Linked DNA regions of Undibacterium sp. 5I1. Each later gene encodes a partner of the first gene's protein in a complex. Links are inferred from orthologs where the notes say so. Each region holds a gene or a part of one and is shown on either strand. Other genes may lie near its edges.

Evidence for each region. The genes of interacting proteins can lie anywhere in the genome.
Region 2: the proteins of RGU72_RS02325 (region 1) and pnp are in contact, whole or in part, in a cryo-EM structure (PDB 9QH0), measured with the Escherichia coli proteins. The link is inferred for Undibacterium sp. 5I1 from one-to-one orthologs.

Annotation. Positions count from the first base shown.
Region 1 is NZ_JAVIWI010000001.1:550,474-554,359, forward strand. The notes cover bases 34-3,848. They hold RGU72_RS02325 (Rne/Rng family ribonuclease), read right to left. Parts: upstream 3,456-3,848; coding sequence 234-3,455; downstream 34-233. UniProt on the Escherichia coli protein: Endoribonuclease that plays a central role in RNA processing and decay. Required for the maturation of 5S and 16S rRNAs and the majority of tRNAs. Also involved in the degradation of most mRNAs.
Region 2 is NZ_JAVIWI010000001.1:2,084,564-2,087,626, forward strand. The notes cover bases 46-3,037. They hold pnp (polyribonucleotide nucleotidyltransferase), read right to left. Parts: upstream 2,606-3,037; coding sequence 485-2,605; downstream 46-484. Other genes in these bases: RGU72_RS09255 (NAD(P)H-quinone oxidoreductase), read right to left, coding at 46-360; rpsO (30S ribosomal protein S15), read right to left, coding at 2,834-3,037. In the rest of the region: more of RGU72_RS09255, read right to left, coding at 1-45; more of rpsO, read right to left, coding at 3,038-3,063. UniProt on the Escherichia coli protein: Involved in mRNA degradation. Catalyzes the phosphorolysis of single-stranded polyribonucleotides processively in the 3'- to 5'-direction. Also involved, along with RNase II, in tRNA processing.

The DNA of each region.
Region 1 (3,886 bases):
GGCAAAATTAGCGAAGCGGAATCAATCCAACCGGGTGATCAAATGATGTGCAGAGCAAAAAGATACCACGAGATGGAATAACTGGTTGAATACAAAAAAACGACCCGACAACATTGCTGTTATCGAGTCGTTATTTGTATGCATTTAGATCTGCATTTAGATCTGTATTAAGAACCGTATCCAGTACCTGAATTTAGACGCTAATGAATACGATAAAAATACAAACAGCGCATTTACGGTGCAGGTGTTTTCTTAGTTTCCATCATTACTAAGGGTTCTGATGAGACTGGCACCACCGGTTTGCGTTCGCGTGGTACACGCGGTGCAACATTAACGGTTGCCGCTGCCGCTTGTGCCGCACGCAATTTTTCTGGATCGGTGCTCGCCAAAGCTAAACCTGCTTGCTCTAACATAGTATTTAAGCTTTCTACAGGCATAACGACAGGTGCAACCGGTTTCATAACAGGCGCACTTGGTGTTGCTGCTTCGACCGAAACCGCCTGATGCAACGCAGCCGGCGTTGCAATGTCAGCTGTAACATTACTTGCAACCTCAGTTGCCACATCAGAGCTAGCGGCACTGACGATAGTTTCAGCTGGCTTGGCAGACGCTGGCGCTACTTCAGTCGCCGACACTGCTGGCACTAACAACGCTGGTGCTGATACAAGATCAAGACTAGCTTGCACCGGTGCAGGAGTCTCAGGTGCAGATACTATTGCAACTGGCGCAGCTTCAGCAGTAGTCACAACATGATTGACGATTGCTGGCTCTGCTGCTTTGTCTATAGAAACCGTGGCGACAGTAACCGGCGCAGAAGTGACTGCTGTTACAGGTTCGGTTGCAGATTCTGGCATAGAGATGGGTGTTGAAACAGGATCAGGTGCAGAAACCGGAGTAGTTGCAGGAGTGGCAGCAGGAGTAGCTGCCATACCGGATGCCGTACTAAATACAGCAACCGGCGCTGTAACAATTTCAGGCACCGCAGTCGGCGATATCGCTGGCGTTACCAATGATAATATCGGTGCAGGTGCTTGCTCTACCTCAACATGCTGACGGGTCTTATGCGCCTCATGCCCTTCATGATGGTCATTTGCTTCTTGGTTGTCATTGCTCTCATTAGTATCCGTAGTGTCGCCAGCTTCACGATCACGACGATTACGATTGCGACCACCGCGACGACGACGACGACGGCTTTCGCCTTGCTCGCTGGTCTCAGCGTCAACCGGATTGCCGTTGGCGTTTAAGGCGAGATTGGTGTTGTCCACGGCTTCATTATTCACCGCGCCTGGCGTAACTACTGCCGGTGCTGCTGTTTGGGTATTGGCAGTTGTATCCAAAGACATTGTTTCAGTAGCTACGCTGTCTTTGCGCTCACCACGCTGGCGTGGCTGACGATCACGACGTCCTTCCGGTTTGCCTTCTTTAGCTTCAGTGCGGCCTTCTTGCGGCTCGCGGTCTTCACGTGGAGGACGCGCTTGCTTTGGTTGGCGTTGCTGTTGTGGCTGAGCTTGTTCTGGCGCAGCAGTTTTTGTCGCTTCGTCTTTTACTTCTTTATCAGCACGTGCATTGACCGGGCGTTCTTCTTTATCATCACGATCACGTCCACGATTATTGCCGTTGCGGTTGCCATTGCGATTGCCATTACGACTGCCACGATTATTACGATCGCGCTCACCACGGTCTGAACGCTCGCGAGTTTGTGTTGCATCCGTTGTTACAACGCTAGCGACAGCAGGTTCAGTCGGTTTAGAGCGGAACAGATTCAGAAACTTAGTGAAGAAGCCTTCACTTGCTGCTACAGGTGCGACAAGCACTGGTGCGACGATTTCCTTACGTTCTACGATAGGTGCAGTGTCAGGTGTAATGCTCTTGACCATCGCTTCTTGGCGTGGCTTGATGTCTTCTTTCTGACGCTTGCTGTAGCCGATGTCAGTGTCTGCCTGCTCTGCCATTGCATAACTGGCGTGAGATTCTTCCAAGCGCGGATCGTCATGTTTCAGACGTTCTAACTTGTAGTGAGGTGTTTCCAGATGCGTGTTCGGGATCAGGATGATAGTGACGCGATGACGCGTTTCTATCTTCAGAATTTCACCACGTTTTTCATTCAGTAAGAAGGCTGCAACGTCAACAGGCGATTGCACATGAATCGCTGCTGAGTTTTCTTTCATTGCTTCTTCCTGGATGATGCGCAGGACTTGTAAAGCAGATGATTCGGTATCGCGGATATGACCTGTACCATTGCAGCGCGGGCAAGTAACATGGCTACCTTCCGACAGGGAAGGGCGCAGACGTTGACGGGACAATTCCATCAGACCAAAGCGCGAAATTTTCCCCATCTGGACGCGTGCGCGGTCATAGCGCAGGGCATCTTTTAAGCGGGTTTCGACTTCACGCTGGTTTTTAGCGTTTTCCATGTCGATAAAATCGATCACGATCAATCCGCCCAAATCGCGCAAACGCAACTGGCGCGCTACTTCTTCGGCTGCTTCGCAATTCGTATTGAAAGCCGTTGTTTCGATATCGCCACCACGGGTAGAGCGCGCAGAGTTGACGTCAACTGAGACTAAGGCTTCCGTGTGATCAATCACGATTGCGCCGCCCGATGGCAATGGTACTGTGCGGCTGTAGGCGGTTTCGATCTGATGTTCGATCTGGAAACGGGAGAACAGCGGCACGTCGTCACTGTAACGCTTAACACGGTGCACCATGTCTGGCATAACGTGGCTCATGAACTGCTGAGCTTGTTCGTAGATTTCGTCAGTATCGATCAGGATTTCGCCGATATCCGGTTGGAAATAATCGCGGATCGCGCGGATCACGAGTGAGGATTCTTGATAAATTAGGAAGGCGCCAGCAGAAGATTTACCTGCACCTTCAATCGCACGCCAAAGTTGCATCAGGTAATTTAAATCCCATTGCAATTCATCGACATTACGACCAATACCTGCGGTACGGGCAATCACGGACATACCGCCTGGTAGATCCAGTTTGTCCATGGTTTCGCGTAGTTCTTGACGATCCTCGCCTTCCACGCGACGGGACACACCACCGCCACGCGGATTATTTGGCATCAGAACTAAATAGCGACCTGCCAAAGAGACGAAAGAGGTAAGGGCAGCGCCTTTATTGCCACGCTCTTCTTTTTCGACCTGGACCATGATTTCCTGGCCCTCACGTAACGCATCTTTGATGCTGGTGTTACGGACGTCGATACCTTCTTTAAAGTAGCCGCGGGCGACTTCTTTAAAAGGCAAAAAGCCGTGACGTTCTTCGCCGTAATTGACGAAACAGGCTTCAAGTGAGGGTTCAATACGAGTGATAACGCCTTTGTAAATATTGGACTTACGTAATTCACGTCCGGCGGTTTCGATATCGATGTCGATGAGTTTTTGCCCATTGACGATGGCGACGCGCAGTTCTTCTTGCTGCGTTGCATTAAATAGCATGCGTTTCATTTTTTACTCCGTGACCTTATGGTCATCTTTTGTTGCTACCTCTATAGAGTGAGGCTGGCAACTTGCTTACATTGGGGATGTATGCGAGAACGGAGAGTTTGAGGGGGCGGGAAATGCCTCAGGCGCAACAGAAATAAAAATTGCTGGGCGAGTAGCTAAACGAGTGAGCGAGGATATTTTTCGCTGCATCTTTTCAGTACTGCCATCATTCTTCTCATTGTTCTATTGCGCACTAGGCGCGGATAGTTTCAACCGTGGATCGAGTGCACATGTCCCCCGCGTTATCTGATTCCTATTTTTTGTTGCAACAGGAAGACAACGCCAGGCGATGAGCAACTTGATGAGCGCCAAACCATCTTTAATAAAATTGTGTTTGGCAGGATCGATCACACTGGATTAAAACTATCAACCTGCAAGCACACCTGTAATAA
Region 2 (3,063 bases), 1.5 Mb from region 1 along the record:
CAACGAGGCCGCCTCCATTAAAGAGAGTCCTTCCGGCAAAAGCAGGCATTGCGGCGCCGGAGCTACACAATATTCTGCATAGCCACCACCCTGCACAAGGGCGCAGACCAAATCACCTTTTTTAAATCCAGAGTCGCCCAAATCACCGCCAACAATCTCGCCTGCGACTTCTAAGCCCGGCAAATCAGACGCCCCTGGAGGAACCGGATACTGACCAAGACGCTGAAAAACGTCCGGACGGTTAATACCTGCCGCATGCACCTTAATCAATACTTCGCCCGCTTTAGCCTCGGGAATTGGACGCTCACACAATTGCAAAACTTCTGGCTTACCGTACTGTGTAATTTCAATTGCACGCATGATTTTGTCCTGTTTAAAAAATACTATTGTACGGCGATAAAAAAACGCCTGCGCGTAAGCACAGGCGTTTTTGAGAGAAGCTAATTGCTATAGCAATGCATAGCAAATATTTAGGTAGTCAAGATTACTGAGGCTGAGCTTCAACTTCTGGAGCTGCTGCCTTCATTGACAATTTAAAGCGACCACGATCGTCAGTTTCTAATACTTTGACGCGTACTTGCTGGCCTTCTTTAAGGTAATCGGCAACTGCATTGACGCGCTCATTAGCGATCTGACTAATGTGCAACAAGCCATCCTTACCTGGCATGATCTGGACGATCGCACCAAAGTCCAACAACTTCAGTACTGTGCCATCATAAACTTTACCGACTTCAACTTCTGCAGTCAGCTCCTGAATACGACGTTTGGCTTCTTGACCGGCTGCTGCATCCACTGAAGCAATTGTCACTACGCCTTCATCGCTAATATCGATTTGGGTACCAGTTTCTTCAGTTAAAGCGCGGATCACAGCGCCGCCCTTACCGATGACATCACGGATTTTTTCTGGGTTAATTTTGACGGTAATCAGACGTGGTGCAAAGTCGGATAATTCTGCCTTGCCATGCGGTACAGCCTCTTGCATTTTGGCGAGAATATGTACGCGACCTTCCTTAGCTTGCGCCAAAGCGACTTGCATGATTTCTTTTGTAATGCCTTGGATTTTGATATCCATTTGCAAGGCAGTAATACCTTCAGCAGTACCGGCGACCTTAAAGTCCATATCGCCCAAATGATCTTCATCACCCAAAATGTCAGTCAAAACGGCAAACTTGTTACCATCTTTAATCAAGCCCATGGCGATACCGGCTACGTGAGCCTTCATCGGCACACCAGCATCCAGCAATGCTAAACAGCCACCGCAAACCGACGCCATTGAGGAAGATCCGTTGGATTCAGTAATTTCTGAAACCAAACGTACTGAGTAGCTAAAATCTTCAGGCGACGGTAACGCCGCTAACAAAGCACGTTTAGCCAAACGACCGTGACCGATTTCGCGGCGCTTAGGCGTACCAACGCGACCAGTTTCACCAGTAGCAAACGGGGGCATGTTGTAATGCAGCATGAAACGATCTGTGTATTCGCCCATCAACGCATCAATTTTTTGCTCATCACGTGCTGTACCCAAAGTCGCAATCACCAAAGCCTGCGTCTCACCACGAGTAAACAAAGCCGTACCATGCGTACGTGGCAACACGCCAGTACGAATCGTAATCGGGCGCACTGTGCGGGTATCACGACCGTCAATACGTGGCTCACCATCCAGAATTTGGGAGCGAACAATTTTCGATTCCAAATCAAACATGATATTGCCTACATCGGAAGAATCCGGTACCGATGTGCCTGACGCTGCGGCTTGCTCAGCCAATGCAGCACTGACTTTTGCACTTGCATCTTTAAGCAATTGCGTACGAGCTTGCTTTTCACGCGTTTGATAAGCAGCGCGCAATAAAGGCTCTGCTACTGCAGAAACAGCCGCGATTAGCGGCTCATTCTTTGGTGCTGGCGCCCATTCAACTTCTGGCTTGCCGCCATCGCGAACTAAATCATGAATTGCATCAATCACTGCCTTCATTTGCTCGTGACCGTACACTACGGCACCCAGCATAACTTCTTCAGATAATTGTTGCGCTTCAGACTCAACCATCAAAACTGCTTGCTCAGTACCGGCAACAACCAGATCCATAGCGGATGTTTTTAACTGAGTCGCGGTTGGATTCAATACATATTGACCATCGATATAACCCACGCGTGCGGCGCCGACTGGGCCACTGAATGGAATACCAGAAACGCAGATCGCGGCAGAAGCGCCGATCATCGCGGCGATATCGGGATCGATTTCAGGGTTGACGGATAAGACATGAATGATCACCTGCACTTCATTCAAATAGCCTTCTGGGAACAGAGGGCGAATTGGACGATCGATCAGACGGGATGTCAGTGTTTCTTTTTCAGATGGACGACCTTCACGCTTGAAAAAACCGCCTGGAATACGACCAGCAGCATAAGTTTTCTCAAGGTAATCAACCGTCAGAGGGAAAAAATCTTGACCTGGCTTAGCGTCTTTTTTTGCAACAACGGTTGCTAATACAACGGTATCTTCAATTGATACCAAGACTGCGCCAGAGGCTTGACGAGCGATCTCGCCTGTTTCCAACGTCACTTGATGTTGACCGTACTGGAAAGTTTTCGTAACTTTATTAAACACAATGTGTCCTTTCTATTTTGCCGACAGATTTTCAGGCGCTGTCGTCCACCTCACCGCGAGCGAATCTTGGATTCGCTTTCCTGCATTAAACAATTACAGACTCAATTACAAGATACTAATTACCAACCACCAACTACAAACCATAAACAGCAAAAAGCCTGCGACAGCGAACTGAGGCAGGCTTTCTGCTACAACATTTTTGCTATGTAATAAATATATAGCAATGAATTACTTACGCAAGCCGAGTTTTTCGATCAGTGAACGATAACGGTTCAAATCTTTACCTTTGAGGTAAGACAGCAGACTTTTACGACGGTTAACCATCATAATCAGACCACGACGTGAGTGGTGATCTTTAGCATGTGCTTTGAAGTGACCGTTTAAGTCATTGATGCGTGCAGTCAATAAAGCAACTTGCACTTCTGGGGAGCCGGTGTCATTTACACCGCGGGCATTGT